Regions from separate parts of the Streptomyces diastaticus subsp. diastaticus genome, predicted to be linked through region 1. Evidence: predicted binding sites of a transcription regulator. Region 1 holds the regulator's gene; the other holds the start of a gene.
What was found. The regulator HspR, encoded in region 1, represses chaperone genes until heat shock. The targets are predictions, from matches to a motif close to TTGAGNNNNNNNNNCTCAA.
Positions count from the first base shown of each region.

Region 2: a site for HspR is predicted at 11,499-11,517, ahead of lon (endopeptidase La). Genes of this name have one in related genera too.

Region 1 covers NZ_BLLN01000002.1:862,057-876,281, reverse strand. The annotation lists gene Sdia_RS05720 (pyridoxal phosphate-dependent aminotransferase) at 1-421, shown strand, start outside; gene Sdia_RS29940 (hypothetical protein) at 421-555, shown strand; gene Sdia_RS05715 (hypothetical protein) at 580-1,017, opposite strand; partial or broken gene Sdia_RS30700 (WYL domain-containing protein) at 1,003-1,350, shown strand; gene Sdia_RS05705 (YbjN domain-containing protein) at 1,735-2,262, opposite strand; gene clpB (ATP-dependent chaperone ClpB) at 2,395-4,980, opposite strand; gene Sdia_RS05695 (pyridoxamine 5'-phosphate oxidase family protein) at 6,591-7,007, shown strand; gene Sdia_RS05690 (Rieske (2Fe-2S) protein) at 7,162-7,482, opposite strand; gene Sdia_RS05685 (hypothetical protein) at 7,479-7,730, opposite strand; gene Sdia_RS05680 (helix-turn-helix transcriptional regulator) at 7,859-8,842, shown strand; gene Sdia_RS05675 (heat shock protein transcriptional repressor HspR) at 8,919-9,374, opposite strand; gene dnaJ (molecular chaperone DnaJ) at 9,378-10,568, opposite strand; gene grpE (nucleotide exchange factor GrpE) at 10,647-11,336, opposite strand; gene dnaK (molecular chaperone DnaK) at 11,333-13,186, opposite strand; gene Sdia_RS05655 (glycosyltransferase family 2 protein) at 13,698-14,225, shown strand, end outside.
Region 2 covers NZ_BLLN01000005.1:2,013,801-2,028,025, forward strand. The annotation lists gene Sdia_RS26025 (styrene monooxygenase/indole monooxygenase family protein) at 1-308, opposite strand, end outside; gene Sdia_RS26030 (GTP-binding protein) at 366-992, opposite strand; gene Sdia_RS26035 (DUF742 domain-containing protein) at 973-1,374, opposite strand; gene Sdia_RS26040 (roadblock/LC7 domain-containing protein) at 1,371-1,871, opposite strand; gene Sdia_RS26045 (sensor histidine kinase) at 1,868-4,981, opposite strand; gene Sdia_RS26050 (hypothetical protein) at 5,302-6,153, shown strand; gene Sdia_RS26055 (MarR family winged helix-turn-helix transcriptional regulator) at 6,496-6,951, opposite strand; gene Sdia_RS26060 (lysozyme) at 7,138-7,962, shown strand; gene Sdia_RS26065 (polysaccharide deacetylase family protein) at 8,110-8,952, shown strand; gene lon (endopeptidase La) at 9,068-11,476, opposite strand; gene Sdia_RS26075 (hypothetical protein) at 12,165-12,338, shown strand; gene argG (argininosuccinate synthase) at 12,698-14,143, opposite strand.

The DNA of each region.
Region 1 (14,225 bases):
CCCCGCCCTGGTCTCCGCCGTCCGCTCGGCCAAGCAGTTCCTCACCTTCGTCTCGGCCGGCCCCTTCCAGTACGCCATCGCCGAGGCCCTGCGCCTGCCCGACGCCTACTACGACGACCTGCGCGCCTCCCTGCGGGCCAAGCGCGCCCTGCTCACCGAGGGCCTCGCCGCCGCGGGCTTCGGCGTCTTCCGCCCCTCGGGCACGTACTTCATCACCACCGACGTCCGCCCTCTCGGCCACACCGACGGCATCGACTTCTGCCGCCACCTCCCGGCCCGCGCCGGCGTCGTCGCCATCCCCAACGCCGTCTTCTACGACGACAAGACCGCCGGCTCCCCCTTCGTCCGCTTCGCCTTCTGCAAGAAGGACGAGGTACTGAGCGAGGCGGCGGAACGGCTGGCGCGGCTGAGGGCCAGGTGATGCAGGAGTCCGGCGCCCGGAACGAGCCGGTGTTCTCGCGCGGCCACGAGGGACCGGGCCGCACGCTCATCCGCGACGAGGTGCGGGACACCGTGGCCGACGCCGCACCGCCCGAGGGCGCCGGGAGCGACTGACCACCGCGCGCGTGAAGCGGCTGGTCAGGGTCGGTCCCGGCCCCTCGACTCGGCCTTCCCCCGCGCGATGGCCCGCCACGACACGACCGCCCGGCGGACCCCGTCCCCCGTGCTCAACTCGGCGGCGTCGGAAAGGGATTCGAGGAGTTCGCGGGTGAAGGCGCGGGCCTCTCGGGCGTCGAGGTGGCGGGACCAGGGGAAGACCTCGGGGAGGGCCGCCTGGAGGGACTCGGCGCCGTCCTTCTGCTTCAGCAGGGCGAGGAAGAGGCGGGAGGCCGTGGTCAGGTTCTTCTCGGCGATCTCGGCCACCGATGCCGTGGTCAGCACCAGGTCCGGCGCGTCCTGGAGGGTGAGGCGCAGCCGGCCCGCGGTCGCGGCCCTCGCCGCGACGCCGCGCGGGTTCCGGAAGAGGTCGGTGAAGGAGACGGACGCCGACTCCGCACCGGGATGAGTGACAGCCATCCTCAGAGTGTCGCCGGAGTGCGGCAGCCACGGGCCCCCGGCGCAGGGGCGTGCGGGGGCGGCGCACGGCGCACTGGGCGCGCGGGGTCGTTCCGCGGGCCTTCGCGCGTCCGCCACGCCACCCTCGCCCCCCGCTCACCCCACCCCGTGAGCAAACCGGTACGCGCCCTTCCGTTCTCCGTGCCGCGCCGTGTACGAGCCGGAGCCGGTGAGCCCTCGGAGGGGTCGCGGGTGGTGCGGGCGCGCCACCGGCGGTGGCGGGGTGAGGTGCGCCGGGAGCTGTGCCCGCTGGGGATCGTCCTCAAGGGCGGCCTGTGGTACCTGGTCGCCGCCTCCGGCGAGCGGGCGGACGGGCCGGTGCGGACGTACCGGATCGCGCGGCCGGCCGAGGCGGAGGTGACCGGTACGCGGTTCGCGCGGCCCGAGGGGTACGGGTCGGCGGCGTACTGGGCGCGGTCGGCGGAGCGGCTGGCGGCGGCGGTGCGCCGGAAGACGGCGGTGGTGCGCGTGTCGCCCCGGGCGGTGGAGCTGCTGCCGATGCTCCTCGGGGGCGAGGCCGTCGAGAGTGCCGGGGAGCCGGACGCGGCGGTGGCGCGGACGGTGGCGGAGCTGGCCGGGCGGTACCGGGAGGGAGGCCGCCGGGCGGACGCGCCGGAGCCCGCCCCGCTGGAGTGCGGGACGGGCTCCGGGGTGCCGTGGGGCGGGAGGGGGCGCCCCCTACTCCTCGTCGTTCTTGGGCTCGGCCGAGTCGACCTCCGACTCCAGGCCCAGCTGCTCGACCAGCCAGCGGTCGAACTCGATGGCCGCGCGGACCCAGCTGACGGTGGAGGAGACGAAGTGCTCCAGGGCCACACCGGTGCCGATCAGCATCTGGGCCTCGCCGATGAGGCGGACCGTGCCGTCGTCGTGGGTGTGGGTGTAGAGCTTCGGCCACAGGGTGCGGCGGTTCCAGTCGTCGATCGACTCCAGCAGCTTCGGCTTGTCGTCGATCTTGTGCGGCCGGTCGTAGAACGTCCGCACCGAGAAGACCTGCTGGTCACCCTCACCGCGGAACATGAAGTAGGTGCGGAACTCCTCCCACGGCGCCGCGAGGTCACCCTCGTCGTCGACGACGTACTTGAGCTCCATCTGGTCCAGCAGCTGCTTGACCAGATCCTGGTCGGGGACGACGGGGCCCGCCGGTCCTGCTGCCTGCGGTTCGGGCTTGCCCCCGAAATTCGGAATGGAGGACGGGTCGATGCTCACCGTGTGATTCCCTTCGTACGGTTTCCCGTGCATCCTCTCCCATCCCCGCCCGCCCCTGGCAACCCCGCGGCCCCGCCACTCCCGCGTGTCCGCCGAGGGCTCAATCCGTACGGCGGACACGCGGGGAGGCGGTCAGCTCTCGGCGCGACCGACGAGGAGGCCGTCCTCGAAGCGGTCGACGCGGACCGTGTCGCCGTCGCGGACCTCCCCGGCGAGGATCTCCTTGGCGAGCCGGTCGCCGATGGCCGTCTGGATCAGGCGGCGCAGCGGCCGGGCGCCGTACGCCGGGTCGAACCCCTCCTTCGCCAGCCAGGCCAGCGCCTCGGGCGTCACGTCGAGGCTCAGGCGGCGGTCGGCGAGGCGCCTGGCCAGCCCCGCGATCTGGAGCCCGGCGATCCGGGCCAGCTCGTCCTCGTCCAGGGCGGAGAAGATCACCAGGTCGTCCAGCCGGTTGAGGAACTCCGGCTTGAAGGAGGCCCGGACCACCTCCATGACCTGCCGCCGCTTCTCCTCCTCGGGCGCGGAGCCGACCAGGTACTGACTGCCGAGGTTGCTGGTCAGCACCAGGATGGTGTTCCGGAAGTCGACCGTCCGGCCCTGCCCGTCGGTGAGCCGCCCGTCGTCCAGCACCTGGAGCAGGATGTCGAAGACCTCCGGGTGCGCCTTCTCCACCTCGTCCAGCAGCACCACGCTGTACGGGCGCCTGCGCACCGCCTCGGTGAGCTGGCCGCCCTCCTCGTACCCGACGTAGCCGGGGGGCGCGCCGACCAGGCGGGCCACCGAGTGCTTCTCGCCGTACTCGCTCATGTCGATGCGGATCATGGCCCGCTCGTCGTCGAAGAGGAAGTCGGCGAGCGTCTTGGCCAGTTCGGTCTTGCCGACGCCGGTCGGGCCGAGGAAGAGGAAGGAGCCGGTCGGCCGGTCCGGGTCGGCGATCCCGGCCCGGGTGCGGCGCACCGCGTCCGAGACGGCCCGCACCGCCTCGCTCTGGCCGATCAGGCGGCGGCCCAGCTCCGCCTCCATCCTCAGCAGCTTCTGCGTCTCGCCCTCGAGCAGGCGCCCGGCCGGGATGCCGGTCCAGGAGCCGACCACGTCGGCGATGTCGTCGGGGCCGACCTCCTCCTTGACCATGGTGTCCTTGGCGACCTCCTCCTCGGCCTCGGACGCCGCCTCCAGGTCCCGCTCAAGAGTGGGGATCTCGCCGTACAGCAACTTGGAGGCGGTGTCGAAGTCGCCGTCGCGCTGGGCGCGTTCGGCCTGGCCGCGCAGCTCGTCGAGGCGCTCCTTCAGCTCACCGACGCGGTTGAGGGACTGCTTCTCCTTCTCCCAGCGGGCGGTGAGCCCGCGCAGCTCCTCCTCGCGGTCGGCGAGGTCGCGGCGGAGCTTGTCCAGCCGCTGCCGGGAGGCCGGGTCGGTCTCCTTGCCGAGCGCCAGCTCCTCCATCTTCAGCCGGTCCACCGAGCGCTGGAGCTCGTCGATCTCCAGCGGCGAGGAGTCGATCTCCATGCGCAGCCGGGAGGCCGCCTCGTCGACCAGGTCGATGGCCTTGTCGGGCAGGAAGCGCGAGGTGATGTACCGGTCGGAGAGGGTCGCGGCGGCCACCAGCGCGCTGTCCGCGATCTGCACCTTGTGGTGCGCCTCGTACCGGCCCTTGAGGCCGCGCAGGATCGCGATGGAGTCCTCGACGGTCGGCTCGGCCACCAGCACCTGCTGGAAGCGGCGCTCCAGCGCCGGGTCCTTCTCGATCCGCTCGCGGTACTCGTCCAGCGTGGTGGCGCCGACCATGCGCAGCTCGCCGCGGGCCAGCATCGGCTTGAGCATGTTGCCCGCGTCCATCGCGGAGTCGCCGCCGGCGCCCGCGCCGACGACCGTGTGCAGCTCGTCGATGAAGGTGACGATCTGGCCGTCGCTCTCCTTGATCTCGGAGAGGACCGTCTTCAGCCGCTCCTCGAACTCGCCCCGGTACTTGGCGCCCGCGACCATCGCGCCGAGGTCCAGCGAGACCAGCCGCTTGTCCTTCAGCGACTCGGGCACGTCGCCCTTGACGATCCGCTGGGCCAGCCCCTCGACGACGGCGGTCTTGCCGACACCGGGCTCACCGATGAGGACCGGGTTGTTCTTGGTGCGCCGCGACAGCACCTGCACGACGCGGCGGATCTCCTGGTCCCGGCCGATGACCGGGTCGAGCTTGCCCTCTCGGGCGGCGGCCGTGAAGTCCGTGCCGAACTTCTCCAGCGCCTTGTACTGACCCTCGGGGTCGGGCGTGGTCACCCGGCGTCCTCCTCGTGTGTTCTCGAATGCCTCCAGCAGCTTCCCGGGCGTGGCTCCCTGCCCGGTGAGCACCTCGGCGGCCTGGCCGCCCTTGGCGGCGACGGCGATCAGCAGGTGCTCGGTGGAGAGGTACTCGTCGCCCAGGTCCTTGGCGCGCCGGTCGGCGTCGGCGATGACCGCCAGCAGCTCGCGGTTGGGCTGCGGCGGGGCGACCGTCGAGCCGGTGACGCTGGGGAGCGCGGCGAGCACCCGCTCCACCCCGGACCGGACCGCGGCCTGGTCGGCCTCGACGGCGGCGAGGAGGTCGACCAGGTTCTCGTTGTCCTGCCCCTCCAGGAGGGCCAGGAGCAGGTGGGCGGGGGTCAGGTCCGGGTTCCCCCCGGAGACCGCCCGGGTGGTCGCCGCGTTGAGCGCGTCCCGGCTCCTGTTGGTCAGCTCTGCGTCCACGTGTCCCTCTCCTCGTCCGTTCGTCCGTCCCGTCGTGCCTCGTACACCGTGCGTGCCGCCTGGCTCATCGTGCTCCGCCGGGCCCGGCCTGTCGCGCCGGGCGGGCCCCGCCCGGCCCTGTCCGACACCGATCACACCGGCACTGACAGGCTCGCCGTACACAAAGTTGAGTCTAGTCCACTCAAGGCGATCCGGTCATCCACCCTTCCGCCTGCCCGGCACCTCCGCCCCCTCCCCAGCCCTCCGCCAGGAACCTCCCGCCCGACCGGCGCCCCCGCGGCGCTCGCCCCGGCGCTGGAGCGGTACGGCTACTCCCTCTTCGGGATCGCCGCCGCCCTGGCCCACGCGACCTGTACTTCCCGGCCGACGACCCCCACCGCGCGCCCTCGCCACCTTCGCCGCCCGCCGCCTTCGCCGCCGCTCGCCGCCCTCGCCGCCCTCACCGCCCTCGCCGTCGGCCGGTCGGCGACAAAGAAGGGCCGCGCGCCCGTGCTGGTCCCCGCTCTCACCGTGACGGGCCTGACCACCGGCATCGGCCTGCTCCCCCACGGACGAGACCGTCGCCGTCGCCCCCGGCCCCGCTCCCCCTGCCGCGCATCGCCAGGGCGTCGCCGTCGGCGCGCAGTGGGGCGGCGCGATGCCGGTGGCCACCGAGTACGCGCCCGAGGGCAGGCGCGGCCTCCACGGCCGCCTCGCCCAGCTCGGGGTGCCCGCCGGCGTGGTCACCGCCCGGCAGTGTCCTCCCGGCCGCCGGTCGCTCACCTCGGACAGCACGCTCTCCGGCTGGGCCCGGCGGGTGCCCTTCCCGGCCGGCCTGCCGCGCTCAGCCTCGCCCGGTACATCCACACCCGGGCCGAGGAGACGTCCGAGTCCGCCGGGCCGAACAGCACTGGCCGGACGGGCTCCCTGGCCGAACAGGCGCCGGCCGGACGGGAGAAGCGCGATCAGGGCTCCCCGCCGCGCACGGTCCTCCGCGACCATCTCGGCACCCTCCTGCTCGCCGGCGGCTCGTTCGCGTCAACATTGCGGCCTCCCACTCCTGCTCACCGGGGTCCTCGACCACACCACCCGCCAACCGGGCACGGGCCGCGGGCCGGTCCTCGCCGTCTCCCTGCGCGTCAGCCTCACCCGACTCGCCCTGCCACCGGCCTCCGCCGCCCTCTCCGACCGCGTCGGCCGCCTGCGCGTCCACCCGGCGGCGCGGCCGGGATCGCCCTGGGGGCCGTTCCGCTCCTCCCGCTGACCGACACCGGCTCGCTGCCGTGGCCGGCCGTCGGCACCCTGGTCGCCGGCTGCTTCCTCAGCGTCATGTACGGCCCCCGGGCGGCCCTGTTCGCCGAACGCTTCACACCGGAGACGCGCTCCGCACCGGCGCCCCGCCCGGCCACCGGATCGCGGCCGCCGCCGGAGGCGGGCCCGCGCTCTTCGTCAGGGTGCTGCCGGCGGAGGCGTCCGGCACCTCCATGGCCGCCTCCGGCTACCGCGTCGCGCTCGCGCTCGCCGTCCCGCTCTCCCTCCGCGGCCCGGCGAGGAGGGCCCGCGCTCGCGGGGGAATGCGCCGGGGTGCTCCCGCCCGCCGGCGGGCGCGCCTCCGGCCGTACGCTGCCGCCATGGCCATCGACCTCACCGCTCCCCCCGCGAACTTCCTCGCCTTCTGGCGCGAGAAGCACGTCTGCACGCTCACCACTCCCCGCCCCGACGGCACCCCGCACGTCGTCCCGGTCGGCGTGACGTACGACCCCGGTGAGCGGCTGGCCCGGATCATCACCGGCGGCGCCACCACCAAGGTCCGCCACGTCCGGGCGGCCGGGGACGGGGGCGCCCGGGTCGCCGTCTGCCAGCCGGCCGGCCGGTACTGGACCACCCTGGAGGGCGTCGCCACGGTCAGCGAGGACCCGGTCCGCGTCGCGGACGCCGAACGCCGTTACGCGCTCCGCTACGGACGCGAGCCCCGCGAGAACCCGGCACGGGTGGTCATCGAGATCGCGGTGACCCGGGCCATGGGGAACCTGCCGCGGCCGGCGTGACCCCCTGTCCGCTCCGGCCCGCCCTGCCGCACGGCGGCGTCGCACCCGTGCAGTCCGCCGCACAACGACAGCGACGCCACCGTGTTCAGGTCCACGGTGGCGTCGCTGCCGGGGGGAGCGCCTGGGCGATCTGTGACGACGGGGGGATCGCGTCTCAGGCGCTGCGGGGGGTGGCTGTGAGAAGTTCGGTCTCGACCGGGTGGTGGTCGCGCTGGTCGAGGTTGACGAAGACCATGCCGTAGCGGATGGCGCAGCGCACGGGCTGAGGGGCGCCCCGCGGGCGGCGCAGCGCGCGGTAGGCGCGGACTCCGTCCTCTTCGTCCCGGACGACCAGGATCGGCTCGCCGAAGAGCGTCACCGTCAGCGGTTCGTCGCCCTCGGGCACGGCACTGACCAGGTCGATGAAGTGCCATCCGGAGCGGTAGGCCGCGGCCATCTCACGCCGGAAGGAACGGTCGTCGGGAGGCATGCTCATGCCCGGACACCCGTGGGCAGGTCCTCCCAGGTCGGCTCACCTGCGGGGGCGGTCTCCCAGGTCGGCTCACCCGTGGGGGCGAACTCCCAGGTGGGCTCGGACTGGACCGCCACCGGGTTGGTCTCCCAGGTCGGCTCGGCCAGCACCGTGGAAGCGGGCTCGCTCTCCCAGGTGGGCTCGCCACTGGCGATCGCACCGAAGGCAGCCGCGACCGCGAAAGCGCAAAGTACACGAACCATCTTGCTCATGGACGATCTCCACCTCTTCTAATCATTTCCTCCTCCCCCGTGCACATGACGATCGCTCACCGCGACCGCTCGCACCAGCGGAAACAGGCATCATGTTCCTGTAATGCATGACCCTGAGGGGGGTTCACATGGGGACAGACGACCAGATACCGGGACATCCGCACAGCCCACGTGAGCTGTGCGAAGCGGGTCGGCAGCTCTACGCCGACGCGCTGCGGACCGGGCGCATACCCCGGAGCGAGGCCGCGCAGGCGCCCTGCCTCATCGATCTGGCGCTGGTGCACGCCGACCCGGACGACCCGGAGTGGCTGCGGCCACTGCCCCCGACGGTAGCGCTCGGCCATCTGGTACACCCCATCGAGCAGGAGATCCAGGAGCGCCGACGCGTCGCCATCGGCCTCACCGAGACCTTCGCCCCTTTCCTGGCCATGGCGGCGCAGAACCCGGTCGCCGCCAGCGGGATGACCGTGCTGGAGGGGCTGGGGCTCATCAACACCACCCTCGACCGGGTGGTCGCGGAGTGCTCCGAGGAGCTGCTGACCGTGCAGCCGGGCAGCGGCCGCAAGCCGGAGACCATCGCGGAGGGGCTGCGCCGCGTCATGCCCCTGCTCGACCGCCGGGTGAAGATGCGCACCCTCTACCAGCACACCGCCCGGCACCACCCGGCGACCATCGCCTACGTGGACCGGATCGGCACCGACGTCGAGGTGCGCACGCTGGAGGAGAGCGTCGACCGGCTGATCGTGGTGGACCGCAAGGTGGCCTTCATCCCGGCCCGCTCCGACCGGCAGGTCGCCCTCCAGCTACGCCACCCCGGCCTGGTGGAGTACCTGGTGGGCGTCTTCGACCAGCTCTGGCGGCACGCCGTCCCCTGGGACGAGCAGCCCGACGCCTACCGTCCCGAGCTGGACGGCATCACGGGCACGCAGCGCTCCATCGCCAAACTCCTCGTCGAGGGGCACGTGGACGACGCCATCGCCCGGCGCCTGGGCATGAACGTCCGCACCTGCCGCAGCCACATCGCCCGGCTGGCCACCACCCTCGGCAGCGGCAGCCGCACCCAGCTCGGCTACCTCATCGCCCGCTCCGGCCTCCTGGACGCGAGCGACTGAACCACCCGCGCGGAACGCCGGAGGGGCCGGAGGCAGCAGCACCGCCTCCGGCCCCTTCCGCGAAAGAACGCGGCGTTCACTCGGCGGACGGCCGGCCCGGCCTCCACACCACCAGCGCGCTGGTGTGCCGCACGTCCTCGTACCGCACGAGGTCGCGGCGGTAGGAGGCGTGCACCTGGGCCTCGCGCTGCCGCATCTGGGCGGCGGCGCCGTCGACGGCCGCGGAGAGTTCGGCGACGCGCTGCTGGAGCGCGGTCACCTGGTTCTCCAGTTCGATGATGCGCTTGATACCGGCGAGGTTGATGCCCTCGCTCTGCGACAACTGCTGCACCTGGCGGAGCAGTTCGATGTCGCGGGCCGAGTACCGGCGCCCCCGCCCGGCCGTGCGGTCGGGCGACACCAGGCCGAGACGGTCGTACTGGCGCAACGTCTGCGGGTGGAGCCCGCTCAGCTGGGCCGCCACCGAAATGACGTACACCGGGGTGTCTTCCGTCAGTTCGTAGGGGTTGCGACGTCGTCCGTCCCGGTCCATGGCCTACGCTCCCTTCGCTGCCTTGAACAGCTCCGCCCGCGGGTCCTCGTCCGCGGTGGCCTTGCGGTACGTCTCCAAGGCCTCCCGGGCCTCGGAGGACAGGTGCTGGGGCACCGCCACGTCGACGGTGACCAGCAGATCGCCGCGGGTGCCGTCCTTGCGGACCGCGCCCTTGCCGCGGGCCCGCATCGTGCGGCCCGCCGGGGTGCCCGGCGGCAGTTTCAGCGTCACCGGGGGCCCGCCCAGGGTGGGTACCCGGATCTCGCCGCCGAGCGCGGCCTCCGTGATGGTGACCGGCACCGTGACGGTGAGGTTGTCGCCCTTGCGCCCGAAGACCGGGTGCTTGTCGACGTTCACCACCACGTACAGGTCGCCCGCAGGGCCTCCGCGCTCGCCCGGACTGCCCTTGCCGCGCAGCCGGATGCGCTGCCCGTCCGTGACTCCGGCCGGGATGCGGACCTGCATGGTGCGCGACGACTTGGCCCGCCCGGAACCCTTGCAGACCTCGCACGGGTCCTCGGCGATCAGTCCGCGGCCCTTGCAGTCCACGCACGGGTCGGTGAGCGAGAAGCCGCCCCCGCCGCCGCGCGAGACCTGGCCGGTGCCGACACAGGTCGGGCAGACGCGGGGCGTGCCGTTCTTGTCGCCGGTGCCCGAACAGGCCTTGCAGGGCGCCTGGCTGGACATCCGGAGCGGCACCGTCGCGCCGTCCACCGCCTCGGTGAAGCTGAGCGTCACCTCGGACTCGATGTCCTGGCCGCGCCGGGGCTGGGTGCGTGTACCGGCGCCCGCGCCCCCGCGGTTGAACAGCCCGCCGAAGACGTCCCCGAGGCCGCCGCCGAACCCGCCCTGGCCCTGGCCGCCGCCGGGGGCGCCGCCCCCGAAGAGGTCGCCCAGGTCGAAGTTGAAGTTCCCGCCGGAGCCGCCACCGCCGGGACCGGGGCGGAAGCCGCCGTTCCCGAAGAGGGAGCGCGCCTCGTCGTACTCCTTGCGCTTCTTGGGGTCGCCGAGGATGTCGTTGGCCTCGGAGATCTCCTTGAAGCGCTCCTCGGCCTTGGCGTTGCCCGTGTTGGCGTCCGGGTGGTTCTCCCGGGCGAGCTTGCGGTACGCCTTCTTGATCTCGGCGTCGGTGGCGTCCTTGGGGACGCCGAGGACCTTGTAGTAGTCCTTCTCGATGTAGTCCTTCGTACTCATCGGCGACGTCCCTCCTTCCACTGCGACGTCACCGCCGCGCGGTCACCGGTGAAGGTGACCGCGGCGGCGGTGAGTGGTTCAGCCCTCCTGCGGGCCACCGTTCTCCTCGTCCGGCTTCGCCCCGTCCGGCTCGGCCTCGGCCTGCTCGGCCTTGGCGTCCGCCTGGGGCTTGGCCTGCTGGGCTCCCGGCTGCGGCTCGGCCACCGCGACCCGGGCGGGCCGGATGGTGCGCTCGCCGATGCGATACCCCGCCTGGAGGATCGCGACGCACGTCGTCTCCGTGACGTCGGGCGCGTAGCTGTGCATCAGTGCCTCGTGGATGGTCGGGTCGAAGGGCTCGCCCTCCTTGCCGAACTGGACCAGGCCCAGCTTGGCGGTGACCGACTCCACCGACTCGGCGACCGACTTGAAGCCGCCGACCAGCTCGCCGTGGTCCCGGGCGCGGCCGATGTCGTCGAGGACCGGCAGCAGCTCGGACAACATGCCCGCGACCGCCACCTCCTTGACGGCCACCCGGTCGCGCTCGACCCGGCGCCGGTAGTTCTGGTACTCGGCCTGGAGCCGCTGGAGGTCGCCGGTGCGCTCGGCGAGAGCCGTGCGCGCCTGGTCCAGCTCGGCCGTCAGGCCGGCCGTGGCGTCGGTGCCCGCTCCCGCCGGGCCCGCCTCCGAGGAGGTGGGCCCGGCGGTCTCGGCCGCGTCGTCCGAGGAGGCACCGGGGGTGACGTCAGCGTCCTGCTGCTCGTCGAATCCGGGGGTCTCCTCGGTCACGCCGCACCGCCCTTGCGCTTGTCGTTGTCGTCGTCGACGATCTCGGCGTCGACCACGTCGTCGTCACCCTGCTGGGCCTGCTCGCCGCCCTGGGCACCGGCGTCGCCGCCGGCCGCCTGGGCGTCGGCGTACATGGCCTGGCCCAGCTTCTGCGAGACGGCCGCCACCTTCTCGGTGGCCGTGCGGATCTCGGCGGAGTCGTCGCCCTTGAGCTTCTCCTTCAGCTCGTTGACGGCCTCCTCCACCTCGGTCTTGACCTCAGCGGGGACCTTGTCCTCGTTGTCCTTGAGGAACTTCTCGGTCTGGTACGCGAGCTGCTCGCCCTGGTTGCGGGACTCGGCGGCCTCGCGGCGCTTGTGGTCCTCCTCCGCGTACTTCTCGGCCTCCTCGCGCATGCGGTTGACCTCGTCCTTCGGCAGCGAGGAGCCGCCGGTGACGGTCATCTTCTGCTCCTTGCCCGTGCCGAGGTCCTTCGCGGTCACGTGCATGATGCCGTTGGCGTCGATGTCGAAGGAGACCTCGACCTGCGGGACACCGCGCGGGGCCGGCGGCAGACCCGTCAGCTCGAACATCCCGAGCTTCTTGTTGTACGCCGCGATCTCGCGCTCGCCCTGGTAGACCTGGATCTGCACGGAGGGCTGGTTGTCCTCGGCGGTGGTGAAGATCTCGGACCGCTTGGTCGGGATCGTCGTGTTCCGCTCGATGAGCTTGGTCATGATGCCGCCCTTGGTCTCGATGCCGAGGGACAGCGGGGTGACGTCGAGGAGCAGGACGTCCTTGACCTCGCCCTTGAGGACACCGGCCTGGAGCGAGGCGCCGATGGCGACGACCTCGTCCGGGTTGACGCCCTTGTTCGCCTCCTTGCCGCCGGTCATCTCCTTGACCAGCTCGGCGACGGCCGGCATACGGGTGGAGCCACCGACGAGAACGACGTGGTCGATCTCGGAGAGCTGGATGCCCGCGTCCTTGATGACGTTGTTGAACGGCGTCTTGCAGCGCTCCAGCAGGTCCGAGGTGAGCTGCTGGAACTGGGCGCGGGTGAGCTTCTCGTCCAGGTGCAGCGGGCCCTCGGCGGAAGCCGTGATGTAGGGCAGGTTGATCGAGGTCTCGGTGGACGAGGACAGCTCGATCTTGGCCTTCTCGGCGGCCTCACGCAGGCGCTGGAGGGCCATCTTGTCCTTGGAGAGGTCCACGCCGTGGCCCGACTGGAACTGCTTGACCAGGTAGTCGACGACGCGCTGGTCCCAGTCGTCACCACCGAGGTGGTTGTCACCGTTGGTGGCCTTCACCTCGACGACGCCGTCACCGATCTCCAGGAGCGACACGTCGAAGGTGCCGCCACCGAGGTCGAAGACGAGGATCGTCTGGTCGTCCTTGTCGAGGCCGTACGCCAGGGCGGCGGCGGTGGGCTCGTTGACGATGCGCAGGACGTTGAGACCCGCGATCTCGCCGGCCTCCTTGGTGGCCTGACGCTCCGAGTCGTTGAAGTAGGCCGGGACGGTGATGACCGCGTCCGTGACCTTCTCGCCCAGGTAGGACTCCGCGTCCCGCTTGAGCTTCTGCAGCACGAAGGCGCTCATCTGCTGCGGGTTGAAGCTCTTGCCGTCGATGTCGATCTTCCAGTCGGTGCCCATGTGGCGCTTGACCGACCGGATGGTCCTGTCGACGTTGGTCACTGCCTGACGCTTCGCGACCTCGCCGACGAGCACCTCACCGTTCTTGGCGAAGGCGACGACGGACGGCGTGGTCCTGGCGCCCTCGGCGTTGGTGATCACAGAGGGCTCGCCGCCCTCCAGAACGCTGACGACGGAGTTAGTCGTGCCCAGGTCGATGCCGACCGCACGTGCCATGTCAATTCCTCCAGCTGACTACTTGAGTGGAACTGACTCAAGGATGCACGAGGGCGTGCCGCGCGTCAACGTGGTTGAGTCGACCGGGCTCAGCTTTTGTTCCTCCCAGCCGAGCAGAGGGCGTCGACGCGGTTCGTCTTCGCAGGTCGGAGGCTTGATGAGCAGGACCCGCCCAGGGAACCCCGGGCCGATCCCGGGCGCGCCCGACGGCTTCGGGTGCCCGCCACGGATGGCCTCAAGCGTCGGCGGGGCTGGTTTTCTCCGCCCCACGCGACCGCCGGCCGGCCGACCGCCACGGGCCACGCCCGAAACCCGCAGGACCCGACCCCCCTCCGACGGCGACCCGCAGACGACCCCGAGCACCCGGGCCGGGTCCGGCCCCCGGGTGGCGGTCTTCCATCCGGCCGGGGCGTCGGTCTGCCGTTTCACGGCGCGGAGGGCCGAGACTGGGGCGAGTCGTGCCGTATGAGTCAATTGTCCGTTACGTGTGACGTGTGAGTGAGGAGTTCCGGTGGAGCCGTCGCAGCCCTCCCCGAGCGAGGACGAGGCCGTCGCCGGTACCGGCCGGGTGGTCACCGCGCCCGTGCCGCTGGAGGAGGCCACCCGCACGCCCTACGTGCGGCGGCGGGCGCCCGTGGTGGCGGTGCTGATGACCTCGCGCGACCGGCGACGGCAGACCCTGCGGGCGCTGGACGCCCTCGCCGACCAGCGGTCCCTGCCGCCCGGTACCGCCCTGCGCGTGCACCTGGTCGACGCGGGGTCGCGGGACGGCACCGCCGACGCGGTCCGGGCCGCCCATCCCGAGGTCGAGGTGCACCGGGCCGGGGCGGGGGTCCGTTGGGGGGAGGGCATCCGGCTGGCGAGCCGGAACAGCAGGGCGGCCGGGGCGACCCCGTTCACCCACCAGCTCTGGCTGCGGGACGACGTGGTCCTCGCCGACGAGGCGCTCGCCCTGCTCCTCGCCACCTCCCGCTCGCTCGGCGACACCGCCGTGGTGGTCGGCGCCGTACGCGACGGCCGGGTGCCGGGCACCCGCCCC
Region 2 (14,225 bases), on a different contig from region 1:
TGGTCCACCGACTGGGCGTGGCCGTCGAGCATGCCGACCCAGTCCACGGCGCGCGAGGAGTCGGGGGCGGCCACGGAGACGCCGAGTCCCTTGATCTTCGGGGCCTGGGACTCCCAGAAGTTGGCCTGTATGTCCCGCTCGTGCTGGAGGGCGGTGTGGAACATGCACTGGGTCGACATGACCCGTCCGGTCCGGATCTCGTCCGCGGTGCGGTTCGACATGAGGGTGACCTCGTAGCCGTTCGCCTGGAGCCCCAGGGCGAGCTGGAGCCCGGACTGGCCGGCTCCGACGATCAGTATTCTCCGCATGGCGGGTTCTCCTTGCGTCGCGCGCGCCGCGGCTGCTCCGCCGCGGCGCGCCTGCTGCTATTCCGGGGTGACGTCGAGCGCGTGGCCGACCAGCGCGAGCAGCGTCTCGACGGCCGAGACCCGCATGCGGGCGTCCATGACGATCACAGGGATCTGCGGCGGCACTGTCAAGGCCTCCCGCACGTCATCGGGCTCGAACTTGGTACTCCCGTCGAAGTGGTTGACGGCGACGACGTACGGCAGCCCGCAGCTCTCGAAGTAGTCGAGGGCCGGGAAGCAGTCGGAGAGCCGCCGGGTGTCGGCGAGGACCACGGCGCCGATGGCGCCGCGCACCAGGTCGTCCCACATGAACCAGAACCGCTGCTGCCCCGGTGTGCCGAACAGGTACAGGACCAGGTCGTCGTCGAGGGTGATGCGGCCGAAGTCCATGGCGACGGTGGTCGTCGTCTTGTCCGGTGTCTCGGTGAGGTCGTCGGTCTCCTCGCTGGCCTGCGTCATCAACGCCTCGGTCTGCAGGGGAGTGATCTCCGAGACCGTCGTGACGAGCGTCGTCTTGCCGACACCGAAACCGCCCGCCACCACGATCTTGGTGGCTATGGGGGCCCGGGTCTTGTCCCGCTGCCACGGCTGGAGGGTCTCCTCCGACTCGTCGGCGGGGAGGAGGTCAGAGACGGCGGAGTCCATTCAGCACCCTTTCGAGCAGTGCGCGATCGGGCTGGCCCGGGCCGTGCCCGTTGCCGTACACGCGGATCTTTCCCTGATCGGCGAGGTCGCTCAGGAGCACCCTCACCACGCCGAGCGGCATCTTCAGCAGCGCCGCGATCTCCGCGACGGTGCGCATGCGGCGGCAGAGCGCCACGATCGCCTGCGTCTCGGGCATGATCCGGGCCAGGCCGAAGGTGCCGTTCGGCAGTTCCTTGCGCTCCTCGGGTGCCTCCAGAGCGGCGACGAAGGTCTCCACGAGCAGGACGTGCCCGAACCGTGTGCGCCCGCCGGTCAGTGAGTACGGGCGGACGCGGCCGGGTTTGCGGTCCCCGCCCCGGCGGGGCAACTTGGCGGTGCTCACTTGGCGCTCTCCATCGACTGGCGAAGTTCACTGCGGAGTTCGGGGGTGAGCACGTGCCCGGCCCGGCCCACGAACAGCGCCATGTGGTAGGCGACGACGTTCATGTCGCAGTCGGGGGTGGCGTGGACGCCGAGCAGCGAGCCGTCGCTGATGGACATGACGAAGAGGCTGCCCTCCTCCATCGCGACCATCGTCTGCTTGACGTCGCCCGCGTCCATGAGCTTCGACGCCCCGATGGTGAGACTGCCGACACCGGAGACGATGGTGGCGAGGTCGGCGCTGGAGCCTTTCGGACCCTGCGGGGTCTCTCTCTGCTCGGGCTCGTTTCTCCCCGGGTCGGAGGAGAGCAGCATCAGCCCGTCGGAGGAGACCACCGCGACCGAATTGAGGCCCGGCACCTCCTCCACGAGGTTGGTCAGCAGCCAGTGCAGGTTCCGTGCTTCTGAGCTGAGACCGTTCTGACGGGAAGTAGCGGATGTCGGACTGGACGCAGTCAACTGCGAGCCTCCTCGGCTGAGTCCCCCTGAGCTTCACCGGTTGGTCCTGCCAGGTCCGGCTGCTCCGCGATCTCTGCTTCGACATCGCGGCGGCCGGCCTGGGCCCCCGAGTGGAATCCGCCGAGCCGGCGCCGCAGTTTCTCGGCGTCGACGCCACCGGCGCGCTTCTTCGGCGCGGCGGCCGGGGCGGTCAGCTTCGGGGTGCGCTTGGGCAGTCCCTTGTCCGTGACCCGCTCGGCGGGTTCGGCGGGCTGCTGGTCGAGGGCCGGCCTGGGGGCCGGCACGGAGTCGGACGGGGCGGCTGCCTCGTCCGGGGTGCGCTCGTGCGCGTCGGGCCCTATCGCGTACGGGCCCGGGACGGCGGGCCCGGCGGCTTCGCGGGGCTCCTCGGCGGCGGTCCTGCCGCCCGCCTCCCGCTCGTCCTGGCCGGCCTCGTCGGCGGCGTCCGCCAGGTCCTGGGCGGGCTGCTCGCGGCGCGGGGACGGGAGGTACAGCTCCATCGTCGTCTCGGGCGACGCCTGGGCCTTCGCCTCGGCCGGGGCGGCGTCGGCGTCAGGGCCCGCGTCGGCGTCCGCCTCGCCGCTCTCCTCGTCCTGCCGCGCGGCGGTGTCCCGGGGGCCCGCCCCGGCGTCGGTCGCCACCGGAGCGGCCTCGTCCCCGGTGGACCCGGCCGGCGTGTCCCGCGTGGGCGCGCCCGGCTCCTCACCGTTGGACCGGGCAGGTTCGTCCTCGGCCGGGGCGGCGGCCTCGTCGTTCTCCTCGCCCGGGGCGGCCTGCCCCGCCTCGGCCCGGGCCTCGGCCTCGTCCCGGGCCCGTACGGCCCGTTCGGCTGCGGCGATGACCCGGTCGGTGGTGCCACGGGCCGGGGTGTCCTCGTCCGGGGTGTCCTCGTCCGGGGTGTCCCGGCGCGGGGCGGGCAGGACGTTCGAGTTGGCCTCGGCGTCCGCGCCGGCCAGCTGGACCGGGGCCGAGCCGCCGGAGGCGTCGGCGGAGGCGGGCAGGGTGCCCGAGGGGGCGGCGGCCAGGATCGACTTGGGCAGCACCACGACGCTGGTGACGCCGCCCTGCTGCTGGGTGCGGAGCTGGACGCGGATGCCGTGCCGGGCCGCGATCCGGGCCACCACGTACAGGCCGAGTCCGAGTCCGCCGTCGCCGTCCGGCTCGTAGAGGCCGTCGGTACCGACGCGGGCGAGGCGCTTGTTGAGTTCGGCGAGGCGCTCCTCGGACATCCCGATGCCCTCGTCCTGCACGGAGAGCATCACCTCGCCGCTCTCCAGCAGCCAGCCGGAGACCTCGACCTGGGCGTCCGGCGGGGAGAACGAGGTGGCGTTCTCCATCAGCTCGGCGAGCAGGTGGCTGAGGTCGTCGGCGGCGAAGCCCGCGAGGTGCGCGTGCGGGGGCAGCGCGGAGATGCGGATGCGCTCGTACCGCTCGGTCTCGCTGACGGCGGCGCGGGCGACGTCGACCAGCGGGACGGGGCCCGCGTGGCTGTGGCCGTGCTCGGCGCCCGCGAGGACCAGCAGGTTCTCGCTGTGGCGGCGCATCACGGTGGCGAAGTGGTCGAGCTTGAAGAGGGTGGCGAGGCGGTCCGGGTCCTGCTCGCTGTCCTCCAGGTTCTCGATGACCGTCAGCTGGCGCTCGACGAGACCGAGCGAGCGCAGCGCCAGGTTGACGAAGGTGCCGTGGATGGACTGGCGGGCCCGTTCCAGGTGGGCGGTGGAGGCGGCCAGCTCCTTGCGGAGGGCGTCGCGCTCCTCGGCCATCGAGACCCGCTCGCCGACCAGGTGCTTGCGGTCGGTCTCCAGGCCGGTGAGCCGCTCGTGCAGCCCGGCCAGGTGGGCGTGCAGGGCGTTGACGGAGCGCACCACCTCGGCGAACTCGTCGTTGCGGCCGGTGAACTTGAGGGGCTCCTCGCCCGCCGGGTCGGCGGCGAGGCGGGCGGTGCCCAGGCGCAGCACGGCCAGCGGCCGGGTCAGCGAGCGGGCCATGCCCATGCTCATGCCGACGGCCAGCAGCAGGCAGAGGCCGACGAGGCCGATCTGGACCTCCAGCGCCAGCACGTCCTCGTCGCGCTGCTCGGCGAGCTGCCCGGTGCGCGCCGCCGCCAGCGCGTTCTCCACCCCGCGCATCTGCTCGATACGGGCGGTCAGGGCGGCGTCGACCTTGGCGGGCTTGAGCGCGGCGTCCTCCTCGGAGAGGGTCGGCGCACCGGTGAGCCGCGCCAGGTACTTCTCGGCGGTGGTCACCTCGGGCCCGCTGACCGTGTTCCGGTACGAGGCCTTGTTCTCCGGGGAGGCGCCCCGTTCGAACGCCGCCAGCGCGGCCCGCTCGGCGACCTGCGCCTGCTGGGCGGCGGCGCTGAGCGCGTCACGGGTCCGGGTCTCCTCGGCGGTCCCGGCCTGGGTCTGCACGGGCAGGCCGGTGGCGGGGTCGATGCCGGTCTGCGAGGTGCTGCTCGGCACGGCGAGGGCGGCCAGCAGCAGGCCCCGGGTGGCGGTGGCCTGCTCGACGGCCCGGTCGAGGTCGGTGAGGGCGAGCCGGCCGGGACCGCTGCGGGTGGGGAGCTTGGCGACCAGCTCCTGCGCGGTGCCGTGGAGTTCGTCGATCGCGGTGGCGTACGCGTTGTGCGCGTCGAGGGCGTCGCCCTTGCCGGTCAGCGCCTGGCGGCGGACCGAACCGATGGTGTCCAGGGTCTCCCGCAGGGTGTGCGGGGCGCCCTCGCGGATCTCCTCGATCTGCCGGTCGACCCGGGAGCTGCGCTTCTCGGAGAGGCCGCTGCCCTCGGGGCGGCCGGCCGCGATGTACGCGGTGACCTCGTCACGCTCGTCGGCCAGCGAGTGGGAGAGCGTCACCGCCTGCTGGGTGAGTTCGGAGAACTCGACCAGTTCCTGGGCGTCCGTCGCCTGCCCGGAGGCGGCGACGACCGAGGGGACGCCGGCGCCCGCGACAGCGGCCGCGACGACCGCGACAGCGATGATCAGGCGGTTCCGCACGCGGGCCTTGCGTGCGGGACGGGCGGCGGCTTCGGGAGTCGGGGCGGAAGCGTCCGACTGGTTGCCCGTCCGGCCGTCCTTGTCCCGAGACCTCTTCTTCTGCACCGGTGCTCGCATTCTTGACTCGTCTACCCAAGGGCCCGGGTGACGTCCTGTCAGCACGAGCTCCCTTCCGGAACGGCTCTCGACCCTCCCAGTGCGTGTGAGCAGTGGTCGCGCATCGTCTGCCGGGCCACCCGAAGGAGTGAACATCGACCGGGAGTTGGCGGGCAAGTCTCCCCCTCCCCCGCTGACGACGCACACGGGGCGCCGGTTGGACGTTACCCGTCCGCTTTGGCAGGATGCCCCGCCCCCGTGGAGCCAGAGTCGATCATTCCAGGGAAAACCCGGCGGCGCGGCCGAGCGTGCGTCACCTCCCGCCGCGGCCAGAGCCCATCATGCAGACTGTGCCGGTGCACATCGACCTGACAACGGAACCCGGGGCCCCGGATCACCCGAACGAGGACTACTGCTCGGTCGCGCTTCCCGCACTCGGGCACGGCGGTTGCCTCGTACTCCTGGACGGCGTCACACCGCCTGCCGGGGACGACGGGTGCGTGCACTCGGTGCACTGGTTCACCGCGCGGCTCGGCGGAGCACTGGGTGAACTGTCCGTTTCCCGCCGGGACATGACGCTCGAAGAGATTCTGGCGGAGGGGGTCGCGCGTACCGCCGAAGCGCACAGTTCAACCTGTGACCTTTCTCACCCCCGGACGCCGCAGGCGACCGTGGTGCTGGCGCGCTGGGACGAGGAGAGCGTCCAGCACCTCGTCCTCTCCGACTCCACGCTCCTGCTCGAACGCGCCGACGGGGCGCTCGTCCCGGTCCAGGACGAGCGCCTCGACACGCTCCCCTCCCCGGTCCCCGAACTGCGGGCAGCCGTGCGGGCCCTGCCCGACCACACCCCGTTGCCGCAACGCGAGGCGGCCGTACGGGAGTACATGGACGCCGTGGAGTCCCTCCGCAACACCGACGAGGGCTTCCACACGGCGGCGGCCGATCCCGCCGTCGCCCGGCTCGCCGTCACCGGCAGCACACCCCGCGCGGACCTCCGCTCCCTGACGGCGCTCACCGACGGCGCCACCCGCTGGGTCGACCGCTTCGGCGGGACCTGGGCGGGCACCCTGGACCTCGTCCGCACCCGCGGCACGGCCCACCTCGTCCAGGCCGTCCGCGACCTGGAACACGCCGTCCCGTACCCCCGCGGCAAACGCCACGACGACGCCACGGCGGTGCACGTGGTCCTCTGAGGCACCGGACGGCTCCCAGGGCCCGGCTCCGCCCCGAGCACGCTCGCCGTCCCCGGCGGAGCCACGGCCCACCCGGGGCCCGACCGCCGCTCAGGGCCACCTCCTCCCAGACGCTTACGAGCCGCGCGGCCCGGCCGGCGCTTGAGCCGCACGAAAGCCCGGCCGGCGCCCGAGGCCGTCGGTGACGGCCGGCGGCCGGGTCGCCGGCCGTGCGAACAGCCGATCGCCCCCGGGCCCGGCCCCGCCCGGCGCTTGGCACCACCCGCTCCCCGGCCCGGCCGGCGTGCACGGGGCCGGGCCGCGCACGCCCGGCCCCGTCGACGGACCAGCGCGCGGCCCCGGTCAGTCGGGGTCGGTCAGCACCCCGTTGAGCCTGCCGAGAAGCCGGGCCAGCTCCCCCACGTCCCGCCGGTCCCAGTCGGCGAGCCGGCGCACGTAGACCCCCCGCCGGGCCGCGGCCACCGCGGCCACCCGCTCCGCCCCCAGCGGCGTCACCCGCAAGAGGGACGCCCGCCGGTCCGCCGGGTCCGCCGTCCGGTCGATGAGGCCGAGTTCCCCCATCCCTCCGAGCTGCCTGCTGATGGTGGCCTTCCCGACGCCCATGTAGGCGGCGAGGTCGGTGGCGCGCTGGGGCCCGCCCTCGATGAGCCGTACCAGGAGGCCGTAGGCGGCGGGCTCCAGTCGGGGGTGGACCGCCCTGGCCAGTTCCCGCTGCCCGGCTCTGGCCCGCCGGAAGAGGAGGGAGAGTTCGCGCTCCAGGGTCAGGAACTCCGTGTCCGCCTCGCCGTCAACACCCATGTACCGATTTCCGTCCCTGAAAGATTTCCCCGCGCCGGGGCCGGTCTCCCAGCTTGGCGCAGTCCGCCGCAGGAGTAGACCACCGGCGGCCCGGCGACCCCCTTCCGCGCCGGGGTCCACGCGCGTAGCTTTCATGCGGCATGCACACGTCAGACCTTCCCCCCTCGACACCCTCGGAGGCCCCCCATGCCCGTCCGCAGACCCGGAGTCCGACGTTCCCGCTTCACCGCGGCCGGGGTCCTCCTCGCCGCCCTCTCCCTGCTGGTGACCCTGCCCTCGGCCGCGCACGCCGCGGACCGGCCCGAGCGGGGCGAGGCGTACATGGGCATGGGCGTGATCGAGCACGACGGGCAGAGCGGCGCCCCCGGCGTCTCACCGCTCGCCGAGCAGACCGAGGGCGTGGACGTCTCCAGCCACCAGGGCAACGTCGACTGGGGCGCCCTGTGGAACAGCGGCGTCAAGTGGTCGTACGTGAAGGCCACCGAGGGCACGTACTACAGGAACGAGTACTTCTCGCAGCAGTACACCGGCAGCTACAACGTGGGCATGATCCGCGGCTCGTACCATTTCGCGACGCCCAACACCACGAGCGGCGCCGCCCAGGCCAACTTCTTCGTGGACAACGGCGGCGGCTGGTCCCGCGACGGCAAGACCCTGCCCGGCGTGCTGGACATCGAGTGGAACCCGTACGGCGACCAGTGCTACGGCCTGAGCCAGTCGGCGATGGTCAACTGGATCCGCGACTTCACCAACACCTACAAGGCGCGCACCGGCCGCGACGCGGTCATCTACACCGCGACGAGCTGGTGGACCGCCTGCACCGGCAACTACGCGGGCTTCGGCTCCACCAACCCGCTCTGGGTCGCCCGGTACGCCTCCTCGGTGGGCACGCTCCCGGCCGGCTGGGGCTTCTACACGATCTGGCAGTACACCTCCACCGGCCCGATCGTCGGTGACCACAACCACTTCAACGGCGCGTACGACCGGGTCCAGGCGCTCGCCAACGGCTGAGCCCGAGCGGCCGCACGCCCCGCTTCCACGCACGCCGAAGAGGCCCGGTGACCTGGTCACCGGGCCTCTTCCGGCTCCGGCGCGAGGGTGCGGAAATCCTTTCGGGACGAGGCAACCCTTCAGCTATGCACTCCATCTATACACGGCGTGAACACTCTTTCGCACAGCCTGGCCGCTTCCAGCGGCCCCACCGCACCCCGCGCCCGCCGCCCGCGCCGCACCCGCCGTACCGCCGTGGCCGCGCTGGCGCTGGCCGCCCTCACCGCGCTCAGCGCCTGCACGCCCGGCACGGTCGCCCCCGCCGACGAGCGGGCCGACGCCCACGAGGCGGGCGGCGACGGCAGACCGGGGGCCCGGGTGAAGCTCGCCAAGGGGGAGGTGGACTGCGCGGTCGCCAAGTGCATCGCGCTGACCTTCGACGGCGGCCCCGGCAAGGACACCCCCGAACTCCTCGACCTGCTGAAGCGCGAGGAGGTGCCCGCCACCTTCTTCCTGCTGGGCAGGAAGCACATCGAGAAGTACCCGGAGACGGTCACGCGGATCGCCGAGGAGGGCCACGAGGTGGCCAACCACACCTGGAACCACCCGCGCCTGACCGAGATCGAGCCGGAGGAGATACGCGAGGAACTCACCCGCACGCAGAAGGAGATCGAGCGGCTCACCGGCTCCGAGCCCACCTTGATGCGGCCGCCGCAGGGCCGCACCGACGACACGGTCGCCGAGATCACCGAGGAGCTGGGGCTGGCCCAGGTGCTGTGGTCGACGACGGCGAAGGACTACTCCACCGAGGACTCCGGCCTGATCACCGAGCGCACCCTGGAGCAGGCGGGCCGGGACGGCGTCATCCTGCTGCACGACATCTACAAGGGGACCGTCCCGGCCGTGCCGGCCATCATCCGGTCGCTGAAGAAGGACGGCTACACCTTCGTCACCGTCCCGCAGCTGATGGCCCCGGCGAAGCCGCGGCCGGGGACGGTCTACCGCCCCTGACCACCCGGCCTGTCGGCCCCCGGAGCCGGGCGTCCGGCGACACGGCGAGACCCGGGCCGGGCCCTCGGAAGGGACCCGGCCCGGGCTCAGGACGGCCGCCCGGCGACCCGGCGGATCAGGCGGCGGCCGGGACCGCCACGCTCGCCGGGGCCAGGGCGATCTCCAGGACCTGCCGGACGTCGCTCACCGGGTGGACGTCGAGCCCCGCCAGGATCTCGTCGGGGACGTCGTCCAGGTCGGCCTCGTTCCGCTTGGGGATGACCACGGTGGTGATGCCCGCCCGGTGCGCCGCCAGCAGCTTCTGCTTGACGCCGCCGATCGGGAGCACCCGCCCGGTCAGCGACACCTCGCCGGTCATCGCCACGTCGGTGCGGACCAGCCGCCCGGAGAGCAGCGAGGCGAGGGCGGTGGTCATGGTGACACCCGCGCTCGGCCCGTCCTTCGGGACCGCTCCGGCCGGGAAGTGGATGTGCACACCCCGGTCCTTCAGGTCCGCGACGGGCAGCTCCAGTTCGGCGCCGTGCGAGCGCAGGAAGCTCAGCGCGATCTGCGCCGACTCCTTCATCACGTCACCGAGCTGACCGGTCAGGGTCAGTCCGGAGGCGCCGGTCTCCGGGTCGGCCAGCGACGCCTCGACGTAGAGCACGTCCCCGCCGGCGCCGGTGACCGCCAGGCCGGTGGCCACGCCGGGCACCGAGGTCCGGCGCTCGGCCGGGTCCTGGGCGGACTCGGGCACGTGGTGCGGCCGGCCGATCAGGCCGCGCAGCTCGGCGTCGGTCACGGTGAACGGAAGCTCCCGCTCCCCCAGTTCGTGCTGGGCCGCGACCTTGCGCAGCAGCCGGGCCACGGAACGCTCCAGGTTCCGTACACCGGCCTCGCGGGTGTACTCGCCGGCGAGCTTGCGCAGCGCCGAGTCGGCCAGTTCGACCTCGCCGGGCTCCAGGCCGGCCCGCTCCAGCTGGCGCGGGAGCAGGTGGTCGCGGGCGATGACGACCTTCTCGTCCTCGGTGTAGCCGTCGAGGCGGACCAGTTCCATCCGGTCGAGCAGGGCCTCGGGGATGGCTTCGAGGACGTTGGCGGTGGCGAGGAAGACCACGTCGCTGAGGTCGAGTTCGACCTCCAGGTAGTGGTCCCGGAAGGTGTGGTTCTGCGCCGGGTCGAGGACCTCGAGCAGCGCCGCCGCCGGGTCGCCCCGGAAGTCGGAGCCGACCTTGTCGATCTCGTCGAGCAGGACCACCGGGTTCATCGACCCGGCCTCCTTGATCGCCCGGACGATGCGGCCGGGCAGCGCGCCGACGTAGGTCCGCCGGTGGCCCCGGATCTCCGCCTCGTCGCGCACGCCGCCGAGGGCGACGCGGACGAACTCGCGGCCCATCGCGTGGGCGACGCTCTCGCCGAGCGAGGTCTTGCCGACGCCGGGCGGGCCGACGAGGGCCAGCACGGCTCCCCCACGCCGTCCGCCGACGACGCCGAGGCCCCGGTCTGCGCGGCGCTTGCGCACCGCGAGGTACTCGGTGATGCGTTCCTTCACGTCCTCCAGGCCCGCGTGCTCGGCGTCGAGCACGGCCTGCGCGCCGGGGATGTCGTACGCGTCCTCGGTGCGCTCGGTCCAGGGGAGTTCCAGGACGGTGTCGAGCCAGGTCCGTATCCAGGAGCCCTCGGGGCTCTGGTCGGAGGCCCGCTCCAGCTTCTCGACCTCCTTGAGGGCGGCCTCGCGGACCCTCTCGGGGAGGTCGGCGGCCTCGACGCGGGCGCGGTAGTCGTCGCTCTCGTCCTCGCTCTCGCCGTTCAGCTCGCGCAGTTCCTTGCGGACGGCGTCGAGCTGGCGGCGGAGCAGGAACTCGCGCTGCTGCTTGTCGACGCCCTCCTGGACGTCCTTGGCGATCGTCTCGGCGACGTCCTGCTCGGCGAGGTGCTCGCTGAGGTGCTCGGTGGCGAGCTTCAGCCGGGCGACCGGGTCACCGGTCTCCAGCAGCGCCACCTTCTGCGCGGTGGTCAGGAAGGGCGAGTACCCGGCGTTGTCCGCGAGGGCTCCCGGGGTGTCGATCTGCTGGATGCGGTCGACCACCTGCCAGGCGCCGCGCTTCTGGAGCCAGGAGGCGGCCAGCGCCTTGTACGCCGTCATCAGCTCGGTCACCGAGCCGGGCAGCGGCGAGGGCACGGTCTCCTCGACGGGCGTGCCCTCGACCCAGAGCGCGGCCCCGGGCCCGGTGGTCCCGGCCCCGATCCGCACCCGGCTGCGGCCGCGCACCAGCGCGCCGGGGTCGCCGTCGGCCAGCCGCCCGACCTGCTCCACGGTGGCGAGGACGCCGACCGCGGCATAGGTGCCGTCGACCCGGGGGACGAGCAGCACCTGCGGCTTGCCCCCGTCCGGCCCGGCCGCGGCCTGCGCGGCTTCGACGGCGGCCCGTACATCGGTTTCGTTGAGGTCCAGTGGCACGACCATCCCGGGCAGCACCACTTCGTCGTCGAGCGGCAGCACCGGAAGAGTCAGCGGTGTGATGGCCTGGGACTCAGCAGCCATGATCTCCCCTTCGGCAGTCAAGTTGAGCTATACCGACTCAATGATTCTGCACCGCCAGGTGTTCCCCGAAGGGTGTTCGCTGTGAGCGAACCCGCGACCGGCCCGCCCGGAAGGCCGCCGGGACCGAAAGGCCCTTCCTCACACCGGGCAACACCACGGCGACCGTGCGGATTCCTGCCGGGCGCGTCGCCCCAGGGTGCCGAAAGCCGGGCGCGGAGCGTCAAGCGTGAGCATCACCGCAGGTCAGGGAAGTGACCTCGCGACCGGACTAGCCGGGAGCAACCCGCCTCGCCGGACACGGGCGCCGTCGCCCGGCACGGCGTCGACGCAGAGGCGCGGGTGCGAGGCGGCGGAGAGCGCGCGGCGGCGCCGGGTGCGGCTGGGGGTGGTGAGCGTCGGCCCGCCGCTCACCAAGCCGGGCGACTCAGCCCTTCGCGCGGCCCTGGCTGAGGGGCCGGGGCGCGCGTCGCCGACCTGACGTCCCGCCTCCTCGCGGAGCGGCGTCGGGTGAGCGCGCACGCCCATCCGCCGAATCGCCCGTTGATCACCTTCACCGGGCGATCGACATCTTCGGAACCGGCGGCCTGGGGCGCGCCCCCACCGGATCGGCCTGCTGCCGCTCGCGGCGGGCGGGCTCGCGCCCGGAACGGTCGGCGCCGCGCCGGTCCCGCGCCGCTTCGGCGCGAGCATGTCCCTGCCCGTCGCCGGGCTGCCGGCCCCCGCCACCGGACTGCCGGTCCCCGGCGCCGGGCCGGGCGCGGCCATGCCGGTGGCCTCCAGCGCGATCATGGGCGACGCCCCGGTCCGCCGGGCGCGGGTGGCCTCGTCGGTGGAGGAGGGTCGTACGAGTTCGGCGGCCTGATCGCGGTGGCGCCGCTCGGGAGTCTGCCGTCGGCCGTCCACTCGGCCACGCTTCGGCTTCCGCCGGGCGTTCCCGGGAGGGCGCGGGACAGCCTGGGTCCGGCGCCGACGCCGGCCGGGGAGGGCCCGGGGCGGCCCGGGCCCTGATCGCGCCACCGCCGCGGAGGCGCTCGACGGGGCGTACGGAGCGGTGGTGCCGGTGGCGGCCGGGGTGCCGGCGCGGTCGCCACCGGGGGGGGCGCCGCCACGACCCTGGCTCGGCGCCCTCCGGGCCGGCGTCGTCCTCCTGGCCGGCTGACGCGTGGCGGCGGGCCCGGCCGAGGGTGGCCGGGCCCGCCGCGGGGTGCGTACGTGCCGGGGTCAGTCCGTGCCGGACTCGATGGCGGCGCGGTCGAGCGCCGTCTCCTCCTCGGAGGTCTCGCCGCGCGAGGCGATGGCCTCGGCGCCGCCCTGGTCCATGGCGCCGATCAGGCCGGTCGAGGCCGCCTGGGCGGCGCCGATGGTGGGGTGCTCGGTGCCGACGATGCCGATGCCCGCGTACTGCTCCAGGCGGGCGCGGGAGTCGGCGATGTCGAGGTTGCGCATGGTGAGCTGGCCGATGCGGTCGACCGGCCCGAAGGCGGAGTCCTCGGTGCGCTCCATGGAGAGCTTGTCCGGGTGGTAGCTGAGCGCCGGGCCGCGGGTGTCGAGGACCGAGTAGTCCTCACCGCGCCGCAGCCGCACGGTGACCTCACCGGTGATCGCGGAGCCGACCCAGCGCTGGAGCGACTCGCGGATCATCAGCGCCTGCGGGTCCAGCCAGCGGCCCTCGTAGAGCAGCCGGCCGAGGCGGCGGCCCTCGTTGTGGTAGGCGGCGACGGTGTCCTCGTTGTGGATGGCGTTGACGAGGCGCTCGTAGGCGAGGTGCAGCAGCGCCATGGCGGGGGCCTCGTAGATGCCGCGGCTCTTGGCCTCGATGACCCGGTTCTCGATCTGGTCGGACATGCCGAGGCCGTGCCGGCCGCCGATCGCGTTGGCCTCCATGACGAGGTCGACGGCGGAGGAGAACTCCTTGCCGTTGATGGTGACGGGGCGGCCCAGTTCGAAGCCGATCGTCACGTCCTCGGTGTCGATGTGCACCGCGGGGTCCCAGAACTTGACGCCCATGATCGGGTCGACCGTCTCGATGCCCGTGTCCAGGTGCTCCAGGGTCTTCGCCTCGTGGGTGGCGCCCCAGATGTTGGCGTCGGTGGAGTACGCCTTCTCCGTGGAGTCCCGGTAGGGCAGCTCGTGGGCGAGCAGCCACTCCGACATCTCCTTGCGGCCACCCAGCTCGGAGACGAAGTCCGCGTCGAGCCAGGGCTTGTAGATCCGCAGGTGCGGGTTGGCGAGCAGGCCGTAGCGGTAGAACCGCTCGATGTCGTTGCCCTTGAAGGTGGAGCCGTCGCCCCAGATCTGCACCCCGTCCTCCAGCATCGCCCGCACCAGCAGCGTGCCGGTGACGGCGCGGCCCAGCGGCGTGGTGTTGAAGTACGGGCGCCCGCCGGAGCGGATGTGGAACGCGCCGCACGCCAGCGCCGCCAGCCCTTCCTCGACCAGCGCGGCACGGCAGTCGACGAGACGGGTGATCTCGGCGCCGTAGGCGGTGGCCCGCCCGGGCACGGAGGCGATGTCGGGCTCGTCGTACTGGCCGATGTCGGCGGTGTACGTGCAGGGGACCGCGCCCTTGTCACGCATCCAGGCGACGGCGACCGAGGTGTCGAGTCCGCCGGAGAAGGCGATGCCGACGCGCTCGCCGGCGGGCAGGGAGGTCAGGACTTTGGACATAGCAAGAGTATGCAACGGAACGTATGCTCATGCAACGTCGGCAGGTGGGGGCTCGCGGGAAGCGCCTCGCCCCCTCCGTGAG